DNA from 4 places in the Oryzifoliimicrobium ureilyticum genome. Region 2 is predicted to be linked to each of the others. Evidence: predicted binding sites of a transcription regulator. Region 2 holds the regulator's gene; each other region holds the start of a gene.
What was found. The regulator LexA, encoded in region 2, represses DNA repair genes until DNA is damaged. The targets are predictions, from matches to a motif close to TGTTCNNNNTGTGTTCNG.
Positions count from the first base shown of each region.

Region 1: VQ830_RS00050 (ATP-dependent helicase) is a predicted target of LexA. The motif match lies at 4,214-4,231, and genes of this name have one in related genera.
Region 3: ruvC (crossover junction endodeoxyribonuclease RuvC) is a predicted target of LexA. The motif match lies at 2,682-2,699, and genes of this name have one in related genera.
Region 4: radA (DNA repair protein RadA) is a predicted target of LexA. The motif match lies at 4,007-4,024, and genes of this name have one in related genera.

Region 1 is NZ_JBBBVQ010000001.1:13,633-21,032, forward strand. Features, by position in the region: gene galE (UDP-glucose 4-epimerase GalE) at 1-883, shown strand, start outside; gene VQ830_RS00045 (enoyl-CoA hydratase/isomerase family protein) at 1,012-2,094, shown strand; gene VQ830_RS00050 (ATP-dependent helicase) at 2,110-4,170, opposite strand; gene VQ830_RS00055 (hypothetical protein) at 4,295-4,564, opposite strand; gene VQ830_RS00060 (hypothetical protein) at 4,720-4,971, shown strand; gene msrA (peptide-methionine (S)-S-oxide reductase MsrA) at 5,035-5,544, opposite strand; gene VQ830_RS00070 (hypothetical protein) at 5,991-6,173, shown strand; gene VQ830_RS00075 (hypothetical protein) at 6,391-6,813, opposite strand; gene VQ830_RS00080 (hypothetical protein) at 7,088-7,399, opposite strand.
Region 2 is NZ_JBBBVQ010000015.1:45,580-52,979, forward strand. Features, by position in the region: gene pip (prolyl aminopeptidase) at 1-653, shown strand, start outside; gene VQ830_RS19210 (transglutaminase-like cysteine peptidase) at 1,071-1,628, shown strand; gene VQ830_RS19215 (acid phosphatase) at 1,695-3,596, opposite strand; gene lexA (transcriptional repressor LexA) at 3,822-4,541, shown strand; gene VQ830_RS19225 (ComEC/Rec2 family competence protein) at 4,522-6,969, opposite strand; gene gltA (citrate synthase) at 7,263-7,400, shown strand, end outside.
Region 3 is NZ_JBBBVQ010000019.1:87,648-95,047, forward strand. Features, by position in the region: gene VQ830_RS22125 (metallophosphoesterase) at 1-283, opposite strand, end outside; gene ruvB (Holliday junction branch migration DNA helicase RuvB) at 273-1,313, opposite strand; gene ruvA (Holliday junction branch migration protein RuvA) at 1,410-2,027, opposite strand; gene ruvC (crossover junction endodeoxyribonuclease RuvC) at 2,130-2,639, opposite strand; gene VQ830_RS22145 (catalase family peroxidase) at 2,916-3,959, shown strand; gene VQ830_RS22150 (cytochrome b) at 3,959-4,513, shown strand; gene VQ830_RS22155 (nuclear transport factor 2 family protein) at 4,561-5,073, opposite strand; gene VQ830_RS22160 (MBL fold metallo-hydrolase) at 5,302-6,225, shown strand; gene VQ830_RS22165 (LLM class flavin-dependent oxidoreductase) at 6,305-7,306, shown strand; gene VQ830_RS22170 (SH3 domain-containing protein) at 7,334-7,400, opposite strand, start outside.
Region 4 is NZ_JBBBVQ010000001.1:540,177-547,576, reverse strand. Features, by position in the region: gene VQ830_RS02620 (replicative DNA helicase) at 1-335, shown strand, start outside; gene VQ830_RS02615 (HAMP domain-containing methyl-accepting chemotaxis protein) at 658-2,571, shown strand; gene alr (alanine racemase) at 2,764-3,933, shown strand; gene radA (DNA repair protein RadA) at 4,089-5,492, shown strand; gene VQ830_RS02600 (CvpA family protein) at 5,697-6,317, shown strand; gene purF (amidophosphoribosyltransferase) at 6,541-7,400, shown strand, end outside.

The DNA of each region.
Region 1 (7,400 bases), on a different contig from region 2:
CGATATCGGCGACGAAAAGATCTTGAAAACGATCTTTATCGAAAACGACATCGAGGCAATTATTCATTTCGCCGGCTCCACGATCGTGCCGGCCTCTGTGACCGATCCGCTTTCCTATTACGATAACAACACCGCGCGCACACGCACGCTGGTCGATATGGCCATCAAGGCCGGTGTGCGCCATCTGGTGTTTTCGTCGACGGCAGCTGTCTATGGCCAGCCGCAATCCCAAAAGCCGGTATCAGAAAGTGATCCTCTGAGGCCGGAAAGCCCTTATGGCCAATCGAAACTGATGAGCGAACTGATGCTGCGCGACGTCGCGTCCGCATATGACTTCACCTATGTCGCCCTGCGTTACTTCAACGTAGCAGGCGCCGATCCTCTTGGCAGAACTGGTCAGTCGACGAGTGCGGCAACCCATCTCATCAAGGTTGCCTGCGAAGCGGCATTGGGAAAACGCCAGTCGATGACGATCTATGGCACGGATTACCCGACCCATGACGGCACCGGTGTGCGAGACTATATCCATGTTGCCGATCTCACCGAAGCTCACCTGAATGCGCTCGCATATTTGCGCGAGGGCAGGGGCCCTATAACGCTGAATTGCGGATATGGCGGCGGCTACTCGGTTCTGGACGTCCTCAACATGGTAACGCGTCTGCATGGCCACTCCTTCCCGATTCATATCGCTGCACGCCGGCCCGGCGATGCGGCAAGCGTCGTGGCCGATGCTTCGCTCGCCCGTCGTGTTCTTCATTGGAAACCGGCATATGACACGCTGGAGACCATCGTCCGCAGTGCGCTGAACTGGGAAATCTTCTTGATGGAGCGCAGTCTTGGCGATCTTCAGCGCATGCATCGGGCTCTGGCGTCCGCCATGTAGCGGGACAAGTGTAGAGAAAATCATCTTCCAGCAGAATTTGGGTACACAGGTCATATTGATGCCCTAGGTTAGCGTGGCGGCTGCGTCGGCTGCCGCCTGCAAGATCGAACTGATGACGCGAGGTGAGGATGCACGAAGATGAAAACGCGCAAACTGTTATTGTCGAGCGTCGAGGCACTGCCGGTCTCATCAGACTGAACAGACCCAAGGCATTGAACAGCCTGACATTGCCTATGATCGAGGCAATCGATACGGCACTGGAAGCTTTCGCCAACGATCCTGCGATCGCCTCTGTCACGATCTCCGGTGAAGGCGAGCGCGGACTGTGCGCCGGAGGCGATATTCGCGCTTTATATCAAAGTGGTCGCAACGGTTCCGGACTCGCAGAAGAGTTCTGGCGGCGCGAATTTCTTCTCAACCACCGCATCGCCTTTTTCCCCAAGCCTTATGTCGCCTTCATGGATGGGATCACCATGGGCGGCGGCGTCGGGCTCTCAGCGCATGGCCGATATCGCATCGTGACCGAGCGCACGCGGCTGGCCATGCCCGAAACGGGGATTGGCTATTTTCCAGACGTGGGCGCGACATGGCTACTGGCGCGTGCGCCGGGTGAACTTGGCATATGGATTGGGCTGACGGGGCTTGAACTGAATGCCGCCGACGCCATTCAGGCCGGCCTGTCCGATTTCGAGATGTCGTCGTTTCAGTACGACGAATTGATCGACACACTTGCCGAGCTGCCAAAGGCGGCGAGCGGGCGTGATGTCGAAGCTGTCATCAAGAACTTTGCCCGCGAAACCTCGCACAGCGATCTGCGGTCGAATATCGACCTGATCAATCGCACCATGCGTTTTGGAAAGATCGAGGAGATCATCGGCGCGTTGGCTGCGGAAGAAGGAGATTTTGCCAGTAGGACGCACGAGGCCATCGCCAAGCGATCTCCGACGAGCGTTAAGCTGACCCTTGAGCTTCTTCGTCGTGGCAAGCAGAGCCGAACGTTGATGGAGTGCCTTGAGCGCGAGTTTTCCGCCTGCTTGGCAATTCTTGGAATACAGGATTTCTACGAAGGCATCAGGGCTGCTGTCATCGACAAGGATCGTATGCCGAAATGGCAGCCATCGTCATTCGACAAGGTTGAGCCAGAGGCACTCGCGGCGTTCTTCAAGCCTGCCGATCAGCCGCTCTTTTCCAAGGAGCCCACGCAGGAATGACCCGCTGACCGTTCGTCATTTCCACATGCCGCGCATCCGCGCTGCCATGTCGATGCGAACCTGTCTGGCAGCTTGGCTGCTTTGCACGTCGGATTTGGACTGGGTTGGCGAGCAGACCTCGAAGAACTGAAGCAAGGTGGCCGGAAGAAAACGGCTGCGCGCGGCATAAACATGGCGGTCGCCCTGGGCGTTCTGACCATGCGTGAAAAAGCGCTGTGGCACAATCAGATCAAGTTGGTCGCGGGCGCGCGTCATCGCAACATAGAGAAGTCTGCGTTCTTCCTCTATTTCGGCCGAAGTGCCGACAGCGAGATCGGATGGGATACACCCATCGACCACGTTCAGCATGAAGACCCGCGTCCATTCCTGTCCCTTTGCCGAATGGATCGTGGACAAGATTAGGTAGTCTTCATCCAAAAGCGGAGCGCCGGCGTGATCGCTCGTTGCATCGGGTGGATCAAGGGTCAGTTCGGTGAGAAAACGTTCTCGGGAAGGATAGCTCGCGGCAATCTGTTCAAGCTGTTCAATGTCTGCAAGGCGGGTCGGGGCATCTTCATGCAGCCGTTCCAGATGCGGTTGGTACCACTCGCGCAGGCGGGCAATCTCCGTAGCCCAATCATAGTTACCGCCTTTCAATTCCTGCAGCACCGACACGAATTCAGTCCATTCGCTGCCTGCGCGCGGAGGAGCTTGCATTTCGCTGAGCGTCAGGATGGGATTGCGATCAGCGGCCATCAGATCCAGAGCCCGTCCGGCGCTGGCCGGGCCCACACCCGGAAGCAGCAGCATCAGGCGAAAGCCGGCGACTTTGTCACGCGGGTTCTGCACGAAACGCAGAGCCGCCAACATGTCTTTGACGTGCGCACTATCGAGAAATTTCAAACCGCCGAACTTGACGAAGGGAATATTGCGGCGTGTCAGCTCTACTTCCAGAGCGCCGCTATGGTGGGAGGCGCGAAACAGGACGGCTTGCTGCTTCAGTTTCAGGCCTTCCTCACGATTGTCGAGAACCAGATCGGCAACATAGCGCGCTTGTTCCGACTCATCGCGAACCGTCACCAATCGCGGGCGTCTCGACGACTCGCGGTCCGTCCAAAGGTTTTTCGTAAACCGCTCGCGTGCCAGATCGATGACGGCATTGGCCGCTTTGAGAATGGGCTGGGTCGAGCGATAATTCTGTTCGAGCGTGATGATCTTGGCGGCAGGTTCGAATGAGCCCGGAAAGTCGAGAATGTTACGCACTTCCGCCGCTCTGAATGAGTAGATCGACTGAGCATCGTCGCCGACGACGGTCAATCCTTGCCCGTCAGGCTTCAAGGCCATCAGGATCGAAGCTTGCAGCCGGTTGGTATCCTGATATTCGTCGACCATGATGTGATCGAAGCGGCTGCCGATCTCTTCGGCAATCAACGGCTCGCTGACCATCTGTGCCCAGTAGAGAAGCAGATCGTCGTAATCCAGCACATTCTGCGCCTGCTTGGCCTCCACATAGGCGATAAACAGCTCCCTTAGCTGCGCCTCCCAGCCGACGCACCACGGAAAGGATTCCTTCAAAACAAGTCCAAGCTCTTTCTGTGAGTTGACGGCGCGGGAATAGATCGCGAGGCAAGCACCTTTACCGGGGAAGCGGCTTTCCGTTTTTGAAAAGCCTAGTTCCTGGCGGATCAGGTTCAGCAGGTCGGCGCTATCTTCCCGATCGTGAATGGTAAAAGCGGGGTCAAGTCCGATCTGCTCGGCATAATCGCGCAAGAACCTTGCGCCAATACCGTGAAAGGTGCCGCTCCAGTTCAGACTATCCGCCATCGCAGAAGCATTCGTCCCGAGCACCTCTGCGCAAATCCGCCCGACACGCCGCGTCATTTCCGAGGCGGCCCTGCGCGAGAACGTCATCAGCAGAATGCGGTAGGGATCAGCGCCTTTCACGATGAGATGAGCAACACGATGCGCTAGTGTATTCGTTTTTCCCGACCCAGCTCCGGCAATCACCAGAAGCGGTCCGGCGACATGTCGTCCTTCGCTGGCGGTCCCATGCTCGACCGCAAGTCGCTGCTGTGAATTGAGCTTTTCTAAATACATTCGCCAACATCCAGGGCGACGGCAGGATGCCGAAGCTTCCGTTCGTTCCTTGAATGTTCGCGAATACGATTCCTGTCAACCTTCGGTATCTGAAGACACCAGAGACGGAAGACCAAGAAAGGCGTTACGTTGGGAAATCGGGAATGATTTCGCGCCGCATGAGGCGCAGGCTTCGGTCCGGCTGGATGATGTAGGTCTCATGAACGCGGTAGCCGGTCGAGTCGCGGAAGTCGTTATAGACATATCCTCCGACCGGAGCCTTGGTCAGCCTCGTCTTTGGCTGTCCGCCATAGGTGATGCTGCCAGGGATCGGCTGCGGATCGCTGTCGCGATTTGTCGTGCAGCCGCCAAGAAGAAGGCCTACAGCCGTCAGGCTTATAACGCACGTTTTCATCATGCCCCGATCCTCGTTACGAAAAAAGTAGGTCGAAAACCTATTATGCCAAGTTGCATTTTGTCTCTTGTATCAAGTTCCTGTGCGCGCCGTTCCACTTGGAACCAAAGATCAATTTAGGTGTTGATCTGACGAATCGAAGATTGGAGACGCGAATGAACTGCGTTTTGAAGGGAAGCATGGCAGCTCTCGTTGTTGCGGCTTGTATAACGCCAGCCTATGCGAGTTTAGAGACCAACATTGACTATTCGGTCCTGCCCCAGGATGAAATAGCGCTGAACGAATACACGGGATCTGTTTCCTGTGCCCCGTCCGATCCTCATTACCTTCCCTCTTTCATTCGTGCGCCTGACGGCACCATCATTGGCGTCGGATACATTGAAGTAAACGACACAAAGAGCTGCTAGTAGAACGTCGGCGGTGACTTCCGCCGACGTTGATATTGGAGCACTCTTGAACGCGCTTTTCAGTCAGGCCGCGGACCTGCGTTCCGGCAGCTTCCAATTTGGCCGAGGAAAGTGGCACGTATAGCCATTAGGATAGCGTTCAAGATAATCTTGGTGCTCCGGCTCGGCTTCCCAGAAATCGCCAACGGGTTCAACTTCCGTCACGACTTTGCCTGGCCAAAGACCCGATGCTTCGACATCGGCAATCGTCTCTTCGGCAACCCGCTTTTGGTCTTCGCTGGTATAATAGATTGCCGAACGATAGCTGGTGCCAACATCGTTGCCTTGGCGGTTCTTGGTGGTCGGATCGTGGATCTGGAAGAAAAAGGCGAGCAAATCTCTATAGCTCAGCTTGGCCGGATCGAAGAAAATCTCGATGGCTTCAGCATGCGTGCCGTGATTGCGATAGGTCGCATTTGGCACATCTCCGCCACTATAGCCAACGCGCGTAGACTGCACCCCATCCATGCGCCGAATAAGATCTTGCATGCCCCAGAAGCATCCGCCTGCCAGTACTGCACGTTCGGTTGTCATAAAGGCCTCCATATGGCTGAACTCAGATCCCGCATCGAAGCGTCTGATCAATTCAACACTGTGTATCGGTTTTTGAATGCCAAAATCGACGTATTCGAGAAAACACAGATGCTATCGATCGATGACGACTTGCGTGTTTGCTCAAATGACTCTCAACAATGTCGGTATGCGGCCAAGCAAGATCAAGACCCGTGACGCAAACGGGAGCAACGTAGCTTCAAGCTTTAGCGCGGGATCTTTTATCAAGCGGGCGCATATCTTTGTAAGCCACGGCTATGATCTGATTGGTGAACAAATGCCCTGATGCAAGACGTTGGAACCCTTCGCCAGCTTGCGTGTTCTAAGCGAGTTCTCATGAAGGAAGAAAAATGCTTTTCCGCTCCCTGACGCTTGTCACACTTGTCTTTGGGATCGCAGCATGTACGACGGTGAGCGAACCTCAGCCCATGAAGGGCAGTCTTACCTATGGCAATAAGGTCGTCCGTTCCCGATATGCACCAGGGACCGTCGTTAAGAATACATTCCTCGACCAATTTGGCTACCGCGTTCATGAACGTTACGTTGTGCAGCCTGACGGGACATTAAAGCTCACATGGCGGTACACTGGACCTGATTATCTCATTGACTGATGCGGCATGGAGAGGCTCGGCGGCATCTTTTGCCCGATGACATAGGCAGGAAGTCCTGTCCCGGGATATCGGCCGATATAGCACGCTGCACGGTAGAATAATGCGCTGCCGCATAGAAAAACGGTGTAGGTTGATACGAAATCAACCTACACCGCCTCATATTGTAGTGGTTCACACCACCAAATGCGCTTGCATAAAACCGATCAATCAAATCGGATCAGTTGTTGATAGAAGCGCACTTCTTGTCCATCGGAGTGGCATCGCTCATGCCGCCCTGCGTCTGCAGAGAGCCCTTGCCCTTGCCAGAGCTGTTGGCAGCCATGTTGCCGCCACCGCACTTGCCCATCTTGGCCTTTGCATACTTCTTCGAGTGCTTCTTCGAAGCATGCTTCTTCTTCATTGTCTTATGAGCCTTCGGCTTCTTCGTTTCCGTCGTCGCGTTGGTGCTCGTGTTCGTTGTGTTCGTCGTGCTGGTATTGGCGTTCGTGTTCGTGTTGGCAGGCGCGTTGTTGTTGTTCATATCGGCGCTCGTGCCGCTCTGATCAGTCGTATTCGCTGCCGGAGCAGCGGAGGTTTGCGCCATTGCAGAAGTAGCAAGACCCAAAGAGAGAAGCGAGGCGGCAATAATTTTCGTGAACATAGAATTCCTCCATTGCGTTCGGCCCACTCTCAACGTTTTCAGGGGGATAATGTTCCAACGCCCTGCTGATAACGCCCCGCAAGCAAACTTCGTTCGACTGGATATAGGGCGCTCGCCGATACGAAGGATCAGCGTGTCGCCATGCATGCCACGTGTTCCGCGCAAAGGAAGTACGGACACACCTGCAATCGGAGGCTCGCTCAGGCTTCAACAAAAACGGCCCGACTTCGGGCCGATGCTGTCGCAGTCTTTGCAGAGGATTAATGAGGTTGGTTTACTCTACCGCCTCGTGGTTTGCCTTTGGTAGGCAATCTTCCGTTTCACAGATATTCTGCCGATCATTAGGATGCAGCAGAGCCGTCTTTTTATGTTTCGCCTGCATCAGACGATGCATGACGACAAACAAGGATTGCTCGATACGATCTTGCCGCACCTCCTCCAGCATTTCCGGAAGCGCCAGGAAAGTTCTGTCTACCAAACGCATTTGGTCGCGTTCATCATGGTAATATGCGCGTGCATATTCCATCAGCATGGCGCGCACGGGAGAATGTTCTGCAAGAATTGCGGGATTAGCTAAAGCTTTCACA
Region 2 (7,400 bases):
TTGGCATCGACACTTGGTTGCTTTTCGGTGGGTCATGGGGTTCGACCCTCGCCCTCGCCTATGGCCAACAACATCCAAGCCGCGTCAGTGGTATCATTTTGGCCGGCGTCACAACGACACGCCAAAGCGAGATAGATTGGCTGACAAATGGCTTGGCTCGTCTCTTTCCGGCAGAATGGGACAAATTATGTTCGGCGATTCCGGTTGGTCCTGGCCCTGTGAACGTCGTAGAGTCCTATCATGCTCTCGTTCATTCCACGGATCGGCGGATCTGCCTCCAGGCAGGATGGGACTGGCATGAATGGGAGCTTGCCTCTATTCTTCTCGCCGATCCGGAAGGAACGCCCCGAAGATGGCGCGACCCACTTTACCGGCTGGCACGGGCCCGTATCGTGCTGCACTATTTTCACAACGCAGCATGGCTCGACGAGAATCAGCTGCTCTCAAACGCCGGCAGTTTGCTGAACATCAAAGGCATACTGATTCAGGGAAGGCTTGATCTTGAAGCTCCTCTGACGACTGCATGGGAACTGTCAAAAGCCTGGCCCAATGGCAAACTCGTCATCGTTGAAAAGGCGGCCCATTCCATCGCCAATCCCAATTTGGAGCAGGCGATCACTGCCGCGACCGATGAATTCCGCGAATTTTTCTAAAAAATTTTTCAGGCAAAACCAAGAAAAGCAGGCCGTTATGGCTCATTTCTTGGTTTAAACAATCTTACTGTGGCGGGCTTTTGCTTAACCCGGATGATGAATGAAAGCTGAAGAATATTGCCTAGGAATAAGCCGCATTAAGATTTCGACGGTTTGTTTCCGCTGCACGGTACGCAGAAACCTGCGTCGATCCGTAAAATTTGAAATAAAGTCGAACGAATTTCAATTGTGAACTTGCTACTGCAAAACTGCCCCAATCGCTAAAATTTTATACAAATTCGATTCAACTAAGCCTTTAATTTCGCTAGCTATTTTTGCGTGAGATAAAAAAAGTTGTGTCAGTTTCCCGATCAAACAAGGGAGACGATGATGAACCTTAACAACGCAATCAGAGCAGGAATCACAATCGCTGCTGCCATGATCGGCATGATGGGCGCAGTGAAGGCAAACCCTGCAAGCATGGTCATTATCGGCGAGGCGAACCCGCCTATCGGCGCTTATCAGTTCTGCCGCGACTATCCGAACGACTGCCGCAACCCTGCCGGCGATGCGGGCGAGCTCATCCTGACTGAGGAGCGTTGGAAGGAAATCCTGCGGATCAACTATCAAGTGAACTCGACGATCAGACCCGCCACCGATATGGAAGTCTATGGTGTCGAGGAACATTGGGATTACCCCAAAACCGCCGGTGACTGCGAAGACTATGCTCTGCTCAAGCGCAAGATGCTGATCGAAGCCGGCATTTCACCGTCGGATTTGCTGATGACCGTTGTTCTCCAGCCAAGCGGCGAAGGTCATGCCGTCCTGACCGTTCGCACCGACCGCGGCGATTTTATTCTCGACAACATGCGCAACAAGGTGATGCTTTGGTCCGATACCGAATATACCTACCTGAAGCGCCAGGCCACCGCCAATCCGGCGCGTTGGGTAAAGCTTCAGGACGGTCGTGCGGTCGCGGTCGGCAGCGTTCGCTGATGTTAACTTGAACATAGCTGGAAGCATCAGAATCTGGCCGGTTACAACGTCCCGGCCAGATTTGCGTTATTCGATAGCAAGGACGACGCCAGTCGGACCATACTCAAGGGTCGCCTGGCCGCCTTCGATGTCAAGCTTATCAAATTTTCCTTCCATCGAACCAGCGGTGAATATCGGGATCCGATCGCCTTCATGCGGATGATAGCCCTCCGCAAAGCTGACATGCAGTGTGCCAGCGATCTTGGCAGGACCACTGACGACCATCCGTTCTCTTTTCGCTGAGACGAGATCCACGGCAAGGGTACCCTCACCCGACTGCCGATATCCAGATCCGATATGAACGCCATCCTTGGCCGTCACCTCGAGACGGCCGCCTGATACCGACACATTACCCGTTCCAAGTGCTGATGATGAAGCAGCAATCAATCTGCCGCCTTCCAGGTTTGTGCCGCCGCTGTAACTATTGTCACCTGTGAGTTGGATTGTACCGGTTCCTTTTTTGGTCAAACCGCCGGTACCCGAGATATCGTTACGCCAGCTATCGAAAGCATTAAAGCCCCCTTCCGATGCATTCATATTGACGGTTACATGGCCGTCGAAACGTCCGTAACCGTCAGCGGCGGCGAAAAGATTGAGGCGCCCGTAACCTTCCTGATCGTCCAGGAACGGGTAGCCTGAGCCGATCTCCGTCGTTGCCAGGACCTCGCGGCGCTGCAGTGGATTGAGATAAGGCTGGCGTGTCTCGAGAAGTACTTCCGCACCTTGCGGAACCTTCGCGGCTTGTGCTCCGTCGTGGATTTTAGGAAAGCCATAGGTCAGCCGAGCGGCCACAAAGGCCTTGTTTGTGGCGTGGTCCGAGAAGCGGTCTTCTTTCGTTGGGGCTGCGTGGGAAAGCGTCTCCAGATCGCTGTCGCTTCCCGCATGCACGGCGGAACCCAGCCAGGTTTGTGCCTGCTTGAAAGCCGAGATCTTCAACTCACCCAAATCAGGACGGTTCAGATTATAGACAACCGCTGCAGTCCCGAGCATCCTACCGCCCATGACGTCAAGCGGCGAATGCATTCCCGCACGGATGCGGTTTTCCCCCAACTCGAAGGCACGCGTCAGCATCTCCTGGTATCGTTGCGGAACCAGATAGGCCATGGCAAGTGCATCCCTCCAAGCTTCGGCCGTGTGGCCGCTTGGAAATCCGCCATCCTCAACGGGCTTGCTGCTTTTCGCAGGCACAAGAGTCGGCAGGAGGACCACCTCGTTACTCCAGCGGAACGGGCGAGCATATTTGAAGTAGCGCTTTGCCGGCTCTGTTGAACCGTTCTCGCTGACCGCGTTGATGAGATCGACTGCGAGTCCAAGATCCGGATTGGCGGGGGTGTTGGCCTTCGTGTCCTGCCTACTACCAAATCCCCGATCGTTGCCGCTGTCCTCGTATTTGACTTTATCGGCATCGGCAGCGACCGATGTGATGCTGGTGGTTTGCTTCGATCCAGCCTTCCATGCCTCCATCAAAGGACCGAGGCCATCGACAATGCTGGCGTTCTTACCGCGCCTGTCATCGAGATAGGCTGCGATAGCTTCATTGGCGGTTCTCTCCCGCGTTGCCTTCACGACATATGCAATATTGGCTTCATGAACGGCCTTATTGCGGATTTGTCCGTCGGTGGGACTGAACGGCACACCGTTCCAGTCGGTCGACTTCACAGCAGGGCAACCGTCTTTTGCGGGTGCTTCAACACCCGCGTCCACGAAGGGCGTTCTTGGCGTCCAAATGTCCAAAAAGCCGGATAAAAGAAAAACCGCTGCGTTGGTGTCCAGCGTGGCATGACACGCATCGCCTCTCAGGTTTGTGTTGCCCGCGCGGATGTAAGGGATGGGCTCAGCCGAGGACGATTCGGCGAAGGCCGTAGAAGAGACGGACGACAGCAACGCGGCCGCTGTAAAGCTTATCAGGAAATCGCGAAAAGTAATCATGCTCGAACCTCAGCCAACAGGTGATGCCAAATACGAATGAGATCGTGCACTAAGGCGATAGTTTTATGACAGCCAATCCACGTGTCGTAATCCTATCCGGCATCGGGCCCAACTTCACCGGACGAAGCCTTGGAAAAATCAACCTCTATAAATTTGGGCTTGCGGAACACACAATGAACAGCTAGTTTCGTTCTTGATTTGTTTCATATTTTTGAGGGTGGTTTAATGTTGACGCGCAAGCAGCAGGAGCTCCTTCTGTTCATTCATGAACGCATGAAGGAGTCGGGGGTACCGCCATCTTTCGACGAGATGAAGGATGCGCTCGACTTAGCTTCCAAATCAGGTATCCACCGGCTGATCACAGCTCTGGAAGAACGCGGCTTTATTCGCCGGCTTCCGAACCGGGCGCGTGCGTTAGAAGTTATCAAACTGCCTGAGACATTTCCGCCGGCAGCACAGCCGCGGCGTGGTTTCTCACCCAGCGTTATCGAAGGCAGCCTGGGAAAAACACAACCGCCTCCTACGCCCGCGCCAAAGCCGGTGCAGATTGAAGGCAATGGCGGCATTTCAGTGCCCGTTATGGGACGTATTGCGGCCGGTGTACCCATTTCCGCCATTCAGAACAACACGCACGATATTACCGTACCTCCCGATATGGTTGGCCCTGGCGAGCATTATGCGCTTGAGGTCAAAGGCGATTCAATGATCGAGGCGGGAATTTTCGATGGCGATACTGTCATCATTCGCAACGCCACCACGGCAAATCCAGGAGAAATTGTCGTGGCGCTGGTCGACGATGAAGAGGCGACGCTGAAGCGGTTCCGCCGCAAGGGGGCCTCCATCGCACTGGAGGCAGCAAATCCCGCTTATGAGACCCGGATTTTTGGGCCTGATCGCGTCAAGATCCAGGGGAAGCTGGTCGGGCTTATTCGGCGTTATCATTGATGGGCGGGAGCTGATCGTCGTAGCGGTCAGCTCTCCAGTCATAGCTGCGTTGGCGTGTCCAGGGGCGCTGCAACTTGCCCTCAAATGCAGTCGTGATGACAGGAGAGCCCAGATCGTCGATCCGCAGCTCAACGGATCCAGTGCGGCGAAGAGATTGTCCTGTGAAGAGCAGGGAACCAGACCTGCAAGATGTGAGACGGACTCGTGCAGCAAGGACGACGATATCAGCAGTGTCGCATGCAGGCCCTAAATAGATCGGGCTCTTGATTGTGATCACACTATAACCGCTACTTAATTTTGCGGCACACCATGCTTTATTGGCGCAAATGAATGTTTGCTCGAAACTGTTCGCCAACGCCTGACGCATATTGGCTTCAACGTCCGATGCCTCAGCCCGTGACAGTCGGCGGTTGCGGTCATCTTCCTTCACCGATGGCAGAGGGTTTTCAACTTCGGTCGGCTTAGTATGCTCTTCCAAGACAAGAGCGTGTTGCCATTGGGCGAAGATAAAATCGGGCGGGCCAGCGCGATTTGACGCGATCGCATGATCTTGAACGATCCCAACAAGCTCTCCGTCTTCGGCAATCAGTAGATCCGGCACAGGCGCTCCTGGTGCCAGCATCAAGTAGATAGACGCAAGTCCTATCAGAGCTGGTCCTATCAATCTCAGTCTGGTCCTCGTCAGTGTGAAGATCAGGAAACCAAGGACGGCGGTTGCGAAATACCATGATGGCATCCGTCCAATGTCCATGGTCCCACCCCAACTGGAAACCCACTTTGCGATCTCGATAACAAGTTCCAACCCAAAACCGACGATTGGCCAGAGCCAACCGTCGAGACCGAACGGCATGAGCATCATTGCCGCCGTTCCAAAAGGCATAACGATAAAGCTGATGATCGGCATCGCCATAAGATTGGCCGGCAGGCCATAGGCCGTCAGCCGATGAAAATGCTCGGCAGCAAAGAGTGCCGTGGAAAAGCCGTCGATCATCGATGATAACAAAATGCCGCCGATGAACTTGCCGATCAGTGAAAGCGGCTTGGCAAAGGGTAATCGCGCTGTGATCCCGGGCGCGCTGCTTCTTCGGGTCCATAAAGCGTAACTCGCCACAAGCGCTAGCGTAGCGGCATAGGACATCTGAAAGCTGGGTCCCAGCGCTTCCGATGGAGAAAGAACAAGAATGATGATGGCTGAGATGGCTACATTGCGCAGGCTGATCGACGGCCGGTCGACAAGGACGGCAATCAGCATGACGGCCATCATGATGAACGCACGTTCGGCGGATACCGCAAAGCCGCAAATCATGTAATAGGCGCAGAGCGTCAGAAGTGCTCCGACGGCGGCAATTTTCTTTGTCGGATAGGTGTGAACGATCTTCGGAAACAGACTGAGAAGATAGCGCAGACCGACAAAGAAGATGCCGGCTGACAGGGCCATGTTCAAGCCCGAAATTGCGACGATATGCGTGAGCCCCGCGATACGAAGCGCATCTGTGGTTTCCTTGGAGATGGCACGTCGCTCATCGGTCACAAGGGATGCAGCAAAAGCGCCGGCATCGCCAGGCAGAACTGCGCGAATACGGTCGGCTATGGCGCTCCGAACGCTTGCGAGATAACGGAAACTTTGCGCAGCAAGGCTCAATTCCTCTGACGGTTCCTGCGGCAGAACTTCCGGCTTCCCATAAAGGAAACCGTTGGCTCCGATTCCATCAAAATAAGCTGCGAAGGCGAAGTCATTCAGTTCGGGAAGCGCTGGGCCAGCCGGCGGTGTCAGCCGTGCCTTCCCCTTCAGGCGAGCTCCAATTGCAAGGGGCTCTGCCGCACCGCGCACGACGAGAGATACCTTTTCTGGCATTCGCTTCAGGTTGGGTCCCTCTGTCGCTTGCAAAGACAAAATATACCGCCAGCGCCCAGGCCCGCTGCTCTCGCGCTCCTCGATGCGGCCTGTCACGGTCGTGGTAACGGGCACATCCAGAATTGTCGCGCTTGCGCGCCAGCTTTCAAATGCAGCGCAGCCGATGCCAATGGCGAAGAGTAGGCCAGCAGTTGCGATAATCCGTTGTATCGCTCGCTGCTGACCCACCATCAGGTAGATGAGCAACCAAAATGCAATCGACGCTAAGATAACGGTCCACGGGAGATCGACCGGCATCTTGAACCACAAGATCGAGCCGCAGATCAGGCAAAGCGGATAGAAGAGAAACAGCCGTCCATGTGCAACTTCCTGCGCGGCGAGCAATTGCGTGTGCTCGAACAATACTAAGATTGATCGTGCAAGACGCAATGAAAGCGGACCGACGCTTTGCGTATTCGCCGGACGCACAATGGGCCACGTGCCCGATGTCGCCGCCAGAGAAGAGATCGGCTGAGCATTAGACGAAATGATGATAGGCTTCCCAGTAACCTCCTCATCTCTTACTTCGCTCATGGGAACCGCTCTACCGCATCGAAACTTCGGTTGAGAATGAGCCTTCACGGCGAATTGAGCAATATTATTCGATTTAAATTTAACGAGCCGCCGAGAAACCTAAAAAGCTTGGTGAATCATCGGCTTCACACTTTCATCAAACCTTTGCCACCTGCGCAAATAAGTTCACACTGCAATGCACAAAATGCCGGTGGAAGAACTTGGCAGCGCGCGCCCTATAATATAGCTATCGAAGATGACGCTTAAAAAACCAAGGCGCTTCAGCGCGCCAGCGGCCAGTCTGGAGGATCATCATGACGGAGCAAAGCGCAACCCTCAACCTTGGCGAAAAGAACGCCAATCTTCCGGTCCGAAAAGGGACGATTGGTCCGGATGTCATCGATATCGGCGCCCTCTACAAGGGAACTGGCGCCTTTACCTATGACCCGGGC
Region 3 (7,400 bases), on a different contig from region 2:
CCAACAGAAGGATTGCGTCACCGCCAAGGCTGTTCGCATGTTCGCAAAGCCTGACGACACGTTCGGGTGGCATCCATGGATGGCAGGCATGAATGTCGGACAGCACCACCAGCCTCAGCTTCAAGCCGGGACGCCAACCGGGCGGCGTGAACCGATAATGGGCAGTGCGAAGCCGAAGCTGCGGCTCAATGCCGCCGGCATAGACGCCAAAGGGAACGATAGTGCCCGCGAGCGCGGCGGCGCCTTTCAGGAAAGTTCGCCGGCTGATCCATCTACTCGTCATCGAGGTTCATGCGAAATTGCGCAGCCTCCATGTCCTTGGGTGGCTGAAGGCCAAGATGCTTCCAAGCGCTGTTGGTGAGCACGCGCCCGCGCGGCGTTCGCTGAATAAAGCCCTGCTGGATCATGTAGGGCTCGATAATGTCTTCAATCGCGTCGCGTGGCTCGGAAAGGCCCGCCGCGATGGTGTCGATCCCAACCGGCCCACCGGCAAAATTGACGGCAATCATATTGAGATAGCGCATATCGAGCTGGTCGAGGCCGGCCTGATCGACGTGAAGACGTGTCAGGGCCTCGTCGGCGATCTCCTGCGTGACCGCCTCGGCGCGGGCCACTTCCGCAAAGTCCCGCACGCGGCGCAGAAGACGGCCGGCGATACGCGGGGTACCGCGAGCACGCCGTGCGATCTCACGTGCGCCACCGTCGGTCATCGGAAGGTTCATCAGCCGCGCGCCGCGCCGCACGATTAGCTCGAGCTCATCGACCGTATAAAAGTTCAGCCGGATCGGGATGCCGAAGCGGTCGCGCAGTGGCGTCGTCAGAAGGCCGGCGCGTGTGGTGGCAGCCACGAGGGTGAATTTGGCGAGGTCGATCTTGACGGAGCGTGCGGCGGGGCCTTCGCCAATAATCAGATCGAGCTGGAAATCTTCCATCGCCGGATAGAGAATTTCCTCAACGGCAGGGTTGAGCCGGTGGATTTCGTCGATGAACAGCACGTCGCGCTCTTCAAGATTGGTCAGCAGGGCGGCAAGATCGCCAGCCTTGGCGATAACGGGGCCTGACGTCGAGCGGAAGTTCACGCCAAGTTCTTTGGCCATGATCTGCGCCAAGGTTGTCTTGCCGAGGCCAGGCGGCCCGACGAAAAGGACATGGTCGAGGGCTTCGCCGCGGTTTTTGGCCGCTTCAATGAAAACTTTCAAATTAGCGCGCGCTTCGGCCTGACCGGTAAATTCGTCCAGCGCTTGCGGACGAAGGGCGGTATCGAGATCTTCGCCGCGCTTTTCCGGCGTTATCAGGCGGTTATTTTCCATCACAGAAACCGGTGAAGCAGCAGGACGCGACGTGCTGATCGCCTGCCGGCCATGTTTCCCCATCCTTAAGGCGATCGCGCGCCAAGATCAAAAACCCCTTCATCGCGACAGCTCCTTGAGACCGAGGCGGATCAGCTTCGCACTGTCGGGATTGTCACCGGCGGTTTTCAAGGCGGCGGCAACGGCATTGGCTGCTTGATCGCGCGAATAGCCGAGGTTGGTCAAAGCGGAAACGGCATCGGAGACGGGTGCGCTTGCCACGCCTTCGCCAAGCTCCTGCTTGAAGCCAATATTGCTAGCCTCCATCCCGCCAAGCGCAGGAGCCTTGTTCTTCAATTCGGTGACGATGCGCACCGCCACCTTCGGCCCGACGCCCTGCGCGCGGGAGACGGCCGCCTTGTCCTGGAGGGCAATGGCATTCGCCAGTTCGCCGGGGGTCAGCGCCGATAGAACGGCAAGCGCCACACGCGCGCCCACACCCTGAACGCTTTGCAGGAGATTGAACCACTCGCGCTCCAACGGCGTCGCAAAGCCGAAGAGCTTGAGCTGATCTTCGCGAACATAAGTTTCTATAAAGAGAACCACCGCTTCGCCCATCGAGCCAATCTTGGACAGGGTCCGCGCGGAGCACGTGACTTCGTAGCAGACGCCATGGACATCGACGAGGACATAGTCGTCGCCGATTTCATCTATAGTGCCCTTGAGCTTGCCGATCATGGTGGGTCCGTCTGAATGGGTTTGGCTGGTTTCGACGATAGACTTGAGGAAGGGTTACCTGTTCGCGGCGCCTGTGAAAAGCAGGATTATTGGCCTCACCAATCAGCCCGCCAAGGCCTTTTCGAGGCGTCGTGCGCCGCGATTATGGGCGTGGCAGATGGCGATCGCCAGAGCGTCGGCGGCATCGTTGCCCTTGAATTCGGCTTTCGGCATCAGGATTTTCAGCATCATATGAATCTGCTGTTTCTCCCCATGACCAACGCCGATCACGGACTTCTTCACGGCATTTGGCGCATATTCCGATACGGGCAGGCCGGCGCGGGCCGGTACCAGCATAACGACGCCACGGGCTTGGCCAAGCTTCAAGGTCGCTACTGCGTCCTTGTTGACAAAGGTTTGCTCGACTGCGGCTTCATCGGGCTTATAGGCATGAACGATTTCGGCAAGGCCGTCATGCAGCTGGCAAAGGCGCGAGGCAAGGTCAAGATCGCCGTCCGACGTGACGGTGCCCGAGCCGACAAAGCGCAGCGAATTGCCGAGCGCATCGATGATGCCCCATCCGGTGCGGCGCAGGCCCGGGTCAATGCCGATAATGCGAATCGTATTGTGCATGGCGTCATCCTATTCCATCGCAAAGAGAAGTGCCACGAAGAAGTGAACAAAAGGGAAACGCTTTAGAGTGACAGTGCCGCATCGCGGTCGGCGGAAACGATAACTTTCGATCTGAATTGATCGCATTCGGTCTCAGAAGACATGATGCGTGAGGCGGGATGCGGCGCACAACCAAAGCGTAAAATCGCATTTGCTTTTTCAAATATGGTTTGTATGGTTTCTGACAGTCAGCCGGTTCCTCGGTGCGGAACCAGCCACGCGATGGGGGATATACACGTGCCGGAAAAGCCTTCTTCACCGCGGTCTCCCGTCCTCGGGGCCGCCATCATTGCACTTGTCGTCATCGGAGGTGGAGCCGCCTTCGCCTATACGGGCGGTTGGTTGTCTCCAGGCCGCCTGACACCCCAAAAAATCGTCGCCGCCTTGACGCCGCCCAATGTCGATCCTTCCGGACATAGGCGCAATCACGCGAAGGGCATCTGTTTCACCGGCCGCTTCGAGGCCAATGGCGGCGGCGCGGCGCTTTCGAAGGCTGCCGTGCTTGCAAGCGGAACTTACCCGGCGCTTGGTCGGCTGAACCTTGGAACACCAGATCCCAATGCGCTGGATGCGACGGTGCGGGTGCGCGGCCTCGGTTTGCGTTTGACGGCGCCCTCCGGCGAAGAATGGCGCATGGCGATGATCGACCCGCCTTTCTTTCCGGTTTCGACGCCGCAGGCCTTTTACGATCTCTTGAAGGCGTCGGGAGATAAAGATCCTAATGCCATGGCCTCGTTTGCCGCAGCTCATCCCGAGATTGCCGCCTTTGGAGGTTGGGCCAAGAGCGCGCCTTACACGCCGAGCTATGCGGAAAACGCCTTTAACAGCCTGAATGCCTTCATCTTTACCGATTCAAAAGGTGGCGATCACGCCGTGCGTTGGTCTTTCGTTCCGACTGCACCTGTTACGGCGATTTCCGACGAAGAGCTGAAGGGCAGGGGCGCAGATAGTCTCGAGAAGGAAATCACCGATCGGGTTGTGGCTGGCCCGGTCAGCTGGAAGCTTATGGTGACAGTCGCCAATGCGGGCGATCGAACCAACGATCCAAGCAAGCCATGGCCGGAGGATCGCCAGAAGATCGATGCAGGCACGCTGGTGATAGAGAAGATCATCCCGGAGGCGAACGGGCCTTGCCGTGACGTCAACTTCGATCCCACGGTTCTGCCGGCAGGTGTCAAGGTCTCGGATGATCCTTTCCCCGCTGCTCGGTCTGCCGCCTATGCCGTTTCTTTTGACAAGCGGATGGGTGAATCCCAATCTTATCCGAAGGAGACGAAGTGATGTCCGGCACGAAACGCGCTTTTACGCCACTTCAGCGGCTGCTTCACTGGTTGATGGCGATCTGTCTGCTGACCATGCTCTTTGTTGGTGTCGGCATGGTCGCAACCGTCTCGCCAGCTTATGTCTCGCTTGTCTCCTTCCATAAGACGCTTGGCATCGTCATTCTTCTTCTTGTCGTCATCAGGCTCATCGTGCGGCTGGTCTATGGAGCGCCAGCCTTGCCGGCCGATATGCCACCCCTCATGAAGCTTGCTGCGCATCTGTCGCATCTCGGTTTTTACGTACTGATGTTCGCAATGCCGCTTATCGGCTGGGCCATGCTGTCGGCGGCGGGATATCCAATCGTGTTGCTAGGCGGGGTAACGCTGCCGCCAATTTTGTCACCCGATCGGGCAACCCATGCGGTACTATGGACCGCGCATCAATATCTGGCCTACGCCTTCTTCGCCCTGATCCTCGCTCATGCGGCTGCCGCGCTTTATCACGCCTTCTTCCGGCGTGATGGTGTGTTCGAGCAGATGACGACGGGCGCCTCCGATCGCGTCTCCCGCTAAGGCGACGAAGAGCCGCGCAGTCATTGATTGCGCGGCTTGATCGATCGTTACTTGCCGCCCTTGGTGGCAGGATCCCAATGCTCGTCGGCCTTGCCGTCGACAAACCGCCAGCTGTCGAACCAGGTGGTGGTGTAGCTCTTTGACGGGTCCTTGGGGTCTTTCATTTCCCGTGGGTAGGCGACCGTGACGATGTCGCCTTCAGCCACGACCGAAACGATCTTGGTCTTCATTTTGTCGGGAATGGGCGTTGGCTTAACCTTGAGCACCTTGGTGAAGTAATCGACCACGCCCTGGCGCCCTGAGGCTGCATTCGGATTATGCTGAATGTACCGCTCCGTCAGGTATTGATCGGCTCGGTCCCAGTGGTTTGCTTCCAGCAATTCCTTGATGATCTTGTAGGTTGTCTGCTTGTTCCTGTTAAGCGTCGGATCTGGGCTGGTGAAGAGTGCATCGGCATCCTTGACGCCGACAACCGCCTCCTGCGCGACGCTAAATTGCGGCGTCGAGAGCGTAAGTGCTGCCGCCAGGATGAGATATTGTGCAGACATGGCAAGTCTCATGAAGTGTTCCTTCCTTTGTGTCGGGGGCTGAGGATATGCAGCGCATCGCAAGCGGCAAGAGGGCATTTTTGCGGGAGATAGGCAGAATAAAGTAACTCGCTGCAGAGAGCCTCTCCGCGCGTTGCAGCGCCGAAGAGACGGTAACGAACCTGCGCGAAGCTCGAATTAATGCGTTAACGGGATGTCCATCTGATAGACTGTCTCTATTTCCGAGAAAGGGTGAGCGTCATGACAAGCATCGGCAGACTTTCAGTCGAACTTCAGTCCTATCCCGGTCTCGACGAAAGGATAACGATCCTGCGGGCGGGTGACGAGGTCGATGCCGTCTTTGTCCGGACCGAACGCTTCAACATTCTCGTCGATACGCTGAGCACGCCCGATCTCTGCCAGCAGGTGCTGGATTTGATCGGATCAGAACTCGACCGGCGTCCGTTGCTTGTCGTCAATTCGCACATGGACTGGGATCACTATTGGGGCAATTGCGTTGTCGCCGGGCGTGCGCCGATCATCGCGCATGAGACGGCGCATCGGCGCTTCTACGATCCGGCGAACATCGCCACGCTGATGCGTAAGGCGCAAGAGGAGGAGCGCTTTGCGGGTCTTCAGCATGTGGGGCCAAATGTCAGCTTCACCGGCACCATGATGATCGATGGCGGCGACCTTATCCTGGAGCTTTTGCATACCCCCGGCCATACGCCCGATCATATCGTGGTCTGGATCCCGCAGATCCGCACTTGTCTCGCGGTCGATGCGGTCGAAGCTCCCATCCCCGAGGTTTGGACCGACGCGCCATCTGACCTTGCGCACTTGCGCAATTCACTTCGGATGATCAGCAACCTCAATGCAGAGTTTCTCGTTCTAGCGCATGGTCAGACGGCAGATCCGCAGACGGTGTTTCGCAACATCGCCTATTTCGATGCGCTGGCGCAAAAGGTCAGCGAAATCAATGGCGATGTTCTGAAAGACAATACGCTCATCGAAATCGACGGCTTTGGCCTTGAGGATTTTATCACTCTGCCGCGCGAGATGCCGGAGGCCACAAAGGCCTTTTATCGCAAATGCCACGAAACGAATTTGCGGGCCACCGTCAACAGCAGGTTGCGTCCTTCAGCGGATGCCGCCTCGGTTCCTCCGACACATATTCCTGAATAGTCTATTCAGAAAAACTGATTTGGCTGTTCTGCGTGAGCTTCCTACATAGCTAAAATACGTAACAACCTCAGGTGCGGTTATGATCCCATTTTCCATTCTCGATCTGTCTCCCGTCGTCGAAGGTGCAGAGGTCCGCGACGCACTGCAGGCTTCGGCGCGGATGGCGGTAAAGGCCGAAGAGTGCGGTTACAATCGCATCTGGCTTGCCGAACATCATGGCATGCCAGGAATTGCAAGCGCTGCAACGGCTGTCGTGCTGGCGCATGTCGGCGCGGCTACAAAGCACATCCGCATTGGATCTGGCGGCGTAATGCTTCCCAATCATTCGCCGCTTGTGATTGCCGAACAGTTCGGAACGTTGGAAGCCTTATTCCCGGGCCGCGTCGATCTCGGCCTTGGCCGCGCCCCAGGAACGGATATGCGCACGGCCCAAGCGCTTCGGCGCAATATGGAAGCTTCTGGCAACAGCTTCCCGCATGACGTGGTCGAACTGCAACGCCTCTTGGGTCCTGCGACCGAAAACCAGAGCTTGCTCTCCATTCCAGGCGCAAACACCAATATTCCGATATGGCTTCTGGGCTCAAGCCTTTACAGTGCGCAGCTTGCTGCGATGCTCGGTCTGCCCTTCGCGTTTGCTTCGCACTTCGCACCGGATATGCTGCTGGAGGCATTGTCTATCTATCGCGCCAAATTCGAGCCGTCGGCTGTCCTGCAAAAGCCTTATGCCATGGTCGGCGTCATGGGTTCGGTGGCAGAAACGGATGCTGCGGCAGAACGCCATTTCACCTCGGCGCAGCAGCAATTCATCAACTTGCGACGGAATGTTCGCACAAAATTCCCAAAGCCCGTCGACGACATGGACGCGCTGTGGAGCGAATCGGAACGCGTTATGGTCGAGCATACTTTGCGTTACGCCGTTGTCGGTTCCCCTGCGACAGCCGAGCGAAAGCTGCTCTCCTTCCTAAAGGAGACAGAAGCCGATGAACTGATCATCTCGATGCCGATTCATGATGTCGAAGCGAGGCTGCGCTCTGTGGAGCTTTTCGCAAGCCTCGGCAGTTTTGCCCGGGCTGCGGCCTGAGAGCGATTAGGAAAGAAGCGTTGTCTTTTATCCCTCGAGCCGTTCATGCGGATAGGTGCCGCACAGCGAGGTTTGTCGTAACCATCCGCTGACA
Region 4 (7,400 bases), on a different contig from region 2:
TGTCGCAGCTGTCTCGTCAGGTGGAAAGCCGCGACGACAAGCGACCGCAACTCTCGGACCTACGTGAATCGGGATCTATTGAGCAGGACGCCGACGTCGTGTTGTTCGTGTTCCGCGAAGAGTATTACGTCAAGAATCAGGAGCCGCGTGATCCAAACGATCCCAAATATGCGGAATGGGAAGCCCTGTTCGACAAGGTCAAAGGTACCGCTGATGTAATCATCGCCAAGCAGCGTCACGGACCAACAGGCACCGTAAAGCTTGCCTTCCAGTCGGAGTTCACACGCTTTGCGGATTTGGCGGACCCATCCTTCATTCAATATGAAGAACACTGATACAATGATAGGCCGCTCCGCATATCGGAGCGGTCTTTCGTTCCTGGTCTTCGTTCAAACGCTACGGTCGATCCTGCTTGCCAATTTCGGCGCTTCATAAGATGCGACTGAAAGCGGACATCTCTCGATATGATCAAGATTTTATGCCTGCGCGAGCCATACTTGTCGGGCAAGCTTTATCCTTGGTCGCGCTTCGAAGGCTGCTCGACTTGCGCGCTACAGTGAGTTTGTACGCGTTATTCCTTGATAAAACGCTTCTTGAGGATTTGTTTATATAAAATCACGTATTTTAACTCCTAATTACGTCCTTAGGAGAGCTTTAATGCGTTTGTCGATTCGAATTTTGCTAGCATCAATGTTCGTTGTACTTATTAGCGTTACAGCTATTCAGGGTATGTTGACGATCCGGTCTCTTTGGTCCGTCAAGGAGCAGATCCATGTTATTGCCGACAACCGTGTGCCGGCATTCATATTGATCGGGCAACTGAATGCTGATCTCGGGGATGTTCGCGTTGCCCAAGGTGCCGTGTTGGATGCGCCTGCTGACAAGCTTGACCGCTTCAAAGCGGAACTCGCGCAGGCACTCGCTTCCGTCGAAGACAGGATGAAAAAATATGAGAGTTTGCTGGTCGATGAAGCTGATCGTCAAGCGCTCTCAAACTTCAAGAAGCAATGGACGGATGTCGTTACGCGGTGGAAGGAAATAGAGAAGCTTCAGGTCGAAGGAAAAACGGAGGCCAGCAAGGCCTTGTTCTTTGGCCCAGCCTTGAAAGATTACAATGAAGCAGGCGATGCGCTGCAAGGCGCCGTCGACGACATTGCCATGGATACTTCAAACGAAAGCGCATCTGCAAAAGACTATGCAGATCGGACATCCACAATCGCCTATGTTTCATTGGCAACGGCACTGATCATCGGTCTTGTTTCGCTCTTGCTGAGCAACAGACTACTCGCGCTACCGCTGACCCTGCTTTCGGGCACGATGAAGAAGCTCGCCGAGGGCGATCTTTCCGTCGATATACCTTATGGCTCTCGCCGCAACGAGATAGGCGATATGGCCAAATCTATGGAAGTGTTCCGCGAGGCCGCAACCGCCAATAGGCGCCTGGAAGCCGAAGCGCTCGAGAATCGCGAAAAAGCCGAGGCAGAACGAATCGCAACTCAACAACGGATTGAAGCGGAAGCTGCAGAGCGTTTGCAGGCGGCCACTTCCGGATTGGCGAAGGGGCTTCAACGGTTGGCCTCAGGAGACCTTTCTTTCCGCTTGGAAGAGGCGTTTGCGCCCGACTTTGAAGCCCTGCGCCACGACTTCAACCAGTCTGTTTCTCAGCTTTCCGATGCTCTATCGGCTGTGACCAGAACAGCTTTGACGATTGAAACGGGCACAAAGGAAATTGCCGTTGGAGCTGACGACTTGTCGCGTCGGACGGAACGTCAGGCTGCCTCTCTCGAGGAAACAGCCGCAGCCGTTACTCAGATAACCTCGCAAATTGCAAATTCCGCAAAGCGCACAGAACTCGCTCTTCAAACTGCGGCGAACGCCAACAAGGCTGCAGCGGATTCCTCTTTGGTGGTGGCAGATGCCGAAAATGCGATGCATGGCATCGAGACCAGCTCTCATCAGATTACCGGCATTATCAGCGCCATCGACGAAATCGCATTCCAAACGAATCTCCTCGCGCTGAATGCCGGCGTCGAAGCGGCTCGTGCTGGCGAAGCCGGAAAAGGGTTTGCAGTCGTTGCTCAGGAGGTTCGCGAGCTTGCTCAGAGATCATCCAATGCAGCGCGGGAAATTCGCCAGTTGATTGCCAATTCGACCGCGCAGGTGGAAAATGGCGTCAATCTTGTGCGCAATGCAGGGTCTGCGCTCAATATGATCGTCGGTTTCATCGGCGAGATCAACGCGCACACACAAGCGATCGCCGCCTCTGCGCAAGAGCAGTCCTCTGGACTAAAAGAAATCAATCAAGCCGTCAATGAGATGGACCAGTCTACACAGCAGAATGCAGCAATGGTCGAGCAGTCGAACGCTGCGGCAAATACGCTGGCGCAAGAGGCGGATCGCCTGCGTGAGCTGATTGGTGCTTTTGTATTGCCCGCCGATCCCTCCATCCATAGCGCAGCCCTTCGGCAGACTGCGACAGCCATGAAGTCCACACCATCGGTCCAAAGCAGAGCGCCAGCGCCAAGGGTCCAGAAGGCCGTAGGCGGCGGGAGCAACTGGCAGGAGTTTTGAGCGCCAGAGGCTCGGCCCGTGGTGCTTGTCTCAGAAGGCGGTTTCGCAAAAAGCAGTTGACGATCGATAGGGCGCTCTTCGGGGCGCCTTTTTACATGCGGCTTGCGCAGTGCTGCTTGACCAAGAAGATCTGTTTTGGTCTTAGCCAAACATGATAGGATTGGCTGATCTGCCTGATGTGAAAGTAACGACATGGATATTATCCCCGAGCCGGATGGCCCTCTCGAAGAAGAGGACATCTTCACCAGCGCACCCCTCAGACTGACGGTCGATCTTGGCGCACTCGCCGAAAACTGGCGCGATATGGATCGTCGCTCCGGCAAGGCACGGGCGGCGGCTGTTGTGAAGGCAGACGCCTATGGCATGGGGATTGAAGATGCCGGCGAAGCACTTTACCGCGCCGGGGCCCGCGATTTCTTTGTGGCATCTGTCGATGAAGGCGTGACGCTTCGCCATTACGCTCCAGATGCGAGAATCTTCGTCTTGGCGGGTATATGGCCGGGCACCGAGCGACGTTTTTTCCAAAACGATCTTGTCCCGGTCGTCTCCTCGGAAGAGCAACTTGCGTTCTGGATGGCCGTGCTTGCGGATTATGGCGACTATCCCTGCGTGCTCCACGTCGATACCGGCTTCAACCGGCTTGGCCTCGGCATGGAGGAGGCGCTCGCTTTGGTCGACGATGTGTCGCGTCCGGCCAGCTTCGCGCCGGTGCTCGTTATGAGCCATCTGGCCTGCGCGGATGATCCGCAATCGCCGATGAACAAGGAACAACTGAATCTCTTCAGGCAAGTCGCTGCCGCTTATGAAGGAATTGATGCGAGCCTTTCTGCCTCTGCAGGTATCTTTCTTGGCGAAGACTACCATTTCGATGTCACACGGCCAGGGATCACGCTTTATGGCGGGCAGGCCGTCAACGGCATGGCCAACCCGATGCGGCCCGTCGCCAGCGCTCAAGCCCGCATTGTCCAGATACGCCATGTCAAAGCCGGTCAATCAGTCAGTTACGGGCGTGCGTTGCGCCTCGAGCGAGACAGTCGACTTGCCGTCGTCGCAGCAGGTTATGCCGACGGCTATATGCGCAGCCAATCCAACGGAGGGGTCCCGCTTCGGCAGGTCGTTCCCAAGCCGGGACAGGGTTTCGTAGCAGGTCATCGTGTTCCGGTCGCCGGGCGCATCACCATGGATTTAACCATCTTCGACATCACCGACGTGCCTGAGCACGATGTCAAGGCCGGAGATTACGTCGAGCTTTTCGGCCACAACATCCCCGTTGATGAAGCAGCAGAAGCGGCTGGTACGATCGGCTATGAAATGCTGACGCATCTCGGACTGCGATACGCACGAGCCTATATCGAGGAGTGATAGAAATCGCGTTTGACGACTTAAAGCCGCGCGGGAAAAGCGGACTGGCTTTTGAACTGTTCTTGCCCTATACGAGAACAAAACAAGATCAAATCAGATGATGTCGCCGCGTGACACTCACCAGCGCTTTCATCGAAAAGAGGAAGATCCGTCGCATGGCAAAGGCCAGAACGCAGTTCATCTGCCAGAATTGCGGTACCGTCCATAACCGCTGGTCCGGAAAGTGTGATGGCTGCGGCGAATGGAACACGATCGTCGAAGAAGATCCGACCGGCGGCATCGGCAGCGGACCGACGAAGACGCCACGTAAGGGCCGACCCGTTGCGCTGACTGCATTATCTGGAGAAATCGAACAAGCTCCCAGGATCGAAACCGGCATATCTGAGCTGGATCGCGTGACCGGGGGCGGCTTTGTCCGCGGTTCGGCGGTGCTGGTCGGCGGCGATCCGGGTATCGGCAAGTCCACCCTGTTGATGCAGGGTGCAGCGGCACTTTCGCGACGTGGGCACCGCATCATCTATGTGTCCGGTGAAGAAGCGGTCGCGCAGGTTCGGCTTCGTGCGCAAAGGCTTGGAGCAGCCGATACCGACGTGCTGCTGGCGGCCGAAACGAACGTCGAAGACATCCTTGCAACGTTGTCGGAGGGTAAACGACCCGACCTTGTTATCATCGACTCGATTCAGACTCTTTGGTCAGAACTTGCGGATTCGGCGCCCGGCACGGTGACCCAGGTTCGTACAGGCGTCCAGGCGATGATCCGTTTCGCCAAGCAGACGGGCGCCGCCATGGTTCTTGTCGGCCATGTGACCAAGGATGGTCAACTCGCCGGGCCACGCGTCGTTGAACACATGGTGGATGCCGTGTTGTACTTTGAAGGTGATCGCGGCCATCATTACCGCATCCTGCGCACCGTGAAAAACCGCTTCGGCCCGACTGACGAAATCGGTGTGTTCGAGATGTCCGATCGCGGCCTGCGAGAAGTTGCCAATCCTTCTGAACTCTTCCTCGGAGAGCGCAACGAGAAAACACCTGGCGCTGCCGTGTTTGCGGGTATGGAGGGTACGCGCCCAGTGCTTGTCGAGGTTCAGGCGCTCGTTGCGCCGACATCACTTGGCACACCTCGTCGCGCAGTCGTCGGGTGGGATTCTGCTCGTCTTTCGATGATTCTCGCCGTGCTCGAGGCACATTGCGGCGTCCGCCTGGGTCAACATGACGTCTATCTTAATATCGCCGGCGGCTATCGTGTATCCGAACCGGCAGCTGATCTTGCTGTCGCGTCCGCCCTCGTCTCGTCGCTCGCCGGGGTCGCCCTGCCCGCAAGCTGCGTCTATTTCGGCGAAGTTTCGCTATCCGGCGCAGTCCGGCCAGTCGCGCATACGGCTCAAAGGCTGAAGGAGGCCGAAAAACTCGGTTTTTCACAGGCGCTGCTACCGTCCTCTTCCGCCGACCTGCCAAAGATCCCGAATGCACGCTGGGGCGAAATTGACAGCTTGCCGGATCTTGTTGCCCGTATCGCAGGCTCAAAAGCTGCATTGCGGGTGGTGGAAGACGAGGTTTGATCCTTTCATCGCCACAATAGTTGATGATATAGGAAGCTCGCATCGGAATGGGGCATAGAGTTGGGGGCGTCGGCTTCCAGGCAATGCCGTATTTCAAATCAGTTTATATCCGCTGGAAAAGCAGTGGCCGCGAAGGCCACCGCGATCCGGTTTCGAGGCGCGGCCGGGCAGCCCTTCGGGCGTCGGTCTTGGAGTTTGGGTTACATGCCAATTACGATCTTTGACGGTATTGTTATCGGCGTCGTGCTGTTTTCCGCCGTGCTCGCCATGGTGCGCGGATTCTCTCGCGAGGTCCTGTCGATTGCGAGCTGGGGCGGCGCTGCCGTCATCGCCTATTATTTTTACCCCTATGTCCTTCCCTACGCTCAGAAATATACCGACAGCCAAACTGTCGCAAAGGCAGGTTCTGCCGCAGCGCTTTTCTTTGTGGCCTTGATCGTCATATCATTCATTACGATGAAGATTGCCGACTTCATCATCGACAGCCGCATCGGTGCCCTTGACCGCACCTTGGGTTTCCTGTTTGGCGCTGCCCGCGGCATCCTTCTTCTTGTTGTCGCCGTGGCCTTCTGGAACTGGCTTGTTGATGCCGAACATCGCCCAGCCTGGGTGAACAATGCGAAGTCCAAGCCTTTTCTGGACTCAATGGTGGTCAAGCTTCAATCGGTTCTCCCGCCTGAACTTGCACAGGTGGTGCGCGCCAGTATGATTGAAAAGCTGCGCCCTCAGAACACCAACGGTGCGAATGAAAATTCGCAGGGCACCGAACAGGCGCCAGCAGACGATGCTAACCCTGCAGGCGGCGCACAACAGCCCGCCAATTAAAGCTTGAGCGGCGTCTTGACCCGCCGCCCGGCAGCTGCCATTTGAGCAGTGACAAAATTATGAAAATCCGGCCTGGTTAGCGCCTCGCCGGATTTACGCGTTCCTGCTCCGGACGCCGGTGCGGGAAGACATACGAAGAGCGCCGAAAGCCGGACTATTCCGCTGATACCGGCGTCTTGTGCAAAATTGCCGATCCATCAGTCTGAGCAGAGGCCCCGCTTTGATGAACCAGTCCCCTTCATTTTCGACCGATGACAGTCTTGACGGCGATACATTGCATGAGGAATGCGGTGTGTTCGGCATTCTTGGGCACACCGATGCCGCAACACTGACGGCACTCGGTTTGCATGCGCTACAGCATCGCGGGCAGGAAGCTGCGGGGATCGTTTCGTTCGATGGACGTCGCTTTCACCAAGAGCGGCATATGGGACTTGTCGGCGACCACTATACCAATCCGGCGACGATTGCCCGCCTGCCCGGGAGTATGTCCATCGGCCACACCCGTTATTCGACGACGGGCGAAGTCGCGATGCGCAACGTACAGCCGCTTTTCGCCGAACTGGAGGAAGGCGGCATTGCCATCGCGCATAACGGCAATTTCACGAACGGCCTGACCCTTCGCCGCCAGATCATCGCAACCGGCGCTATTTGTCAGTCGACGTCCGACACGGAAGTGGTGCTTCACCTCATCGCGCGCTCACGCCATACATCCACGACCGACCGCTTCATCGACGCGATCCGGCAGATGGAAGGCGGCTATTCCATGCTCGCCATGACGCGCACCAAGCTTATTGCAGCGCGCGATCCGACCGGCATCCGCCCCCTCGTGATGGGGGAACTGGACGGTAAACCAATCTTCTGTTCAGAAACCTGCGCTCTCGACATCATTGGCGCGAAGTTCATTCGCGATGTGGAGAATGGAGAGGTTATTATCTGTGAGATCCAGCCGGATGGCTCGATCTCTATCGACGCGCGGAAGCCGAAAAAGGCCCAGCCAGAGCGCCTGTGTCTGTTCGAATATGTCTATTTCGCCCGGCCCGATTCCGTGGTTGGCGGCCGCAACGTCTACACAACGCGCAAGAA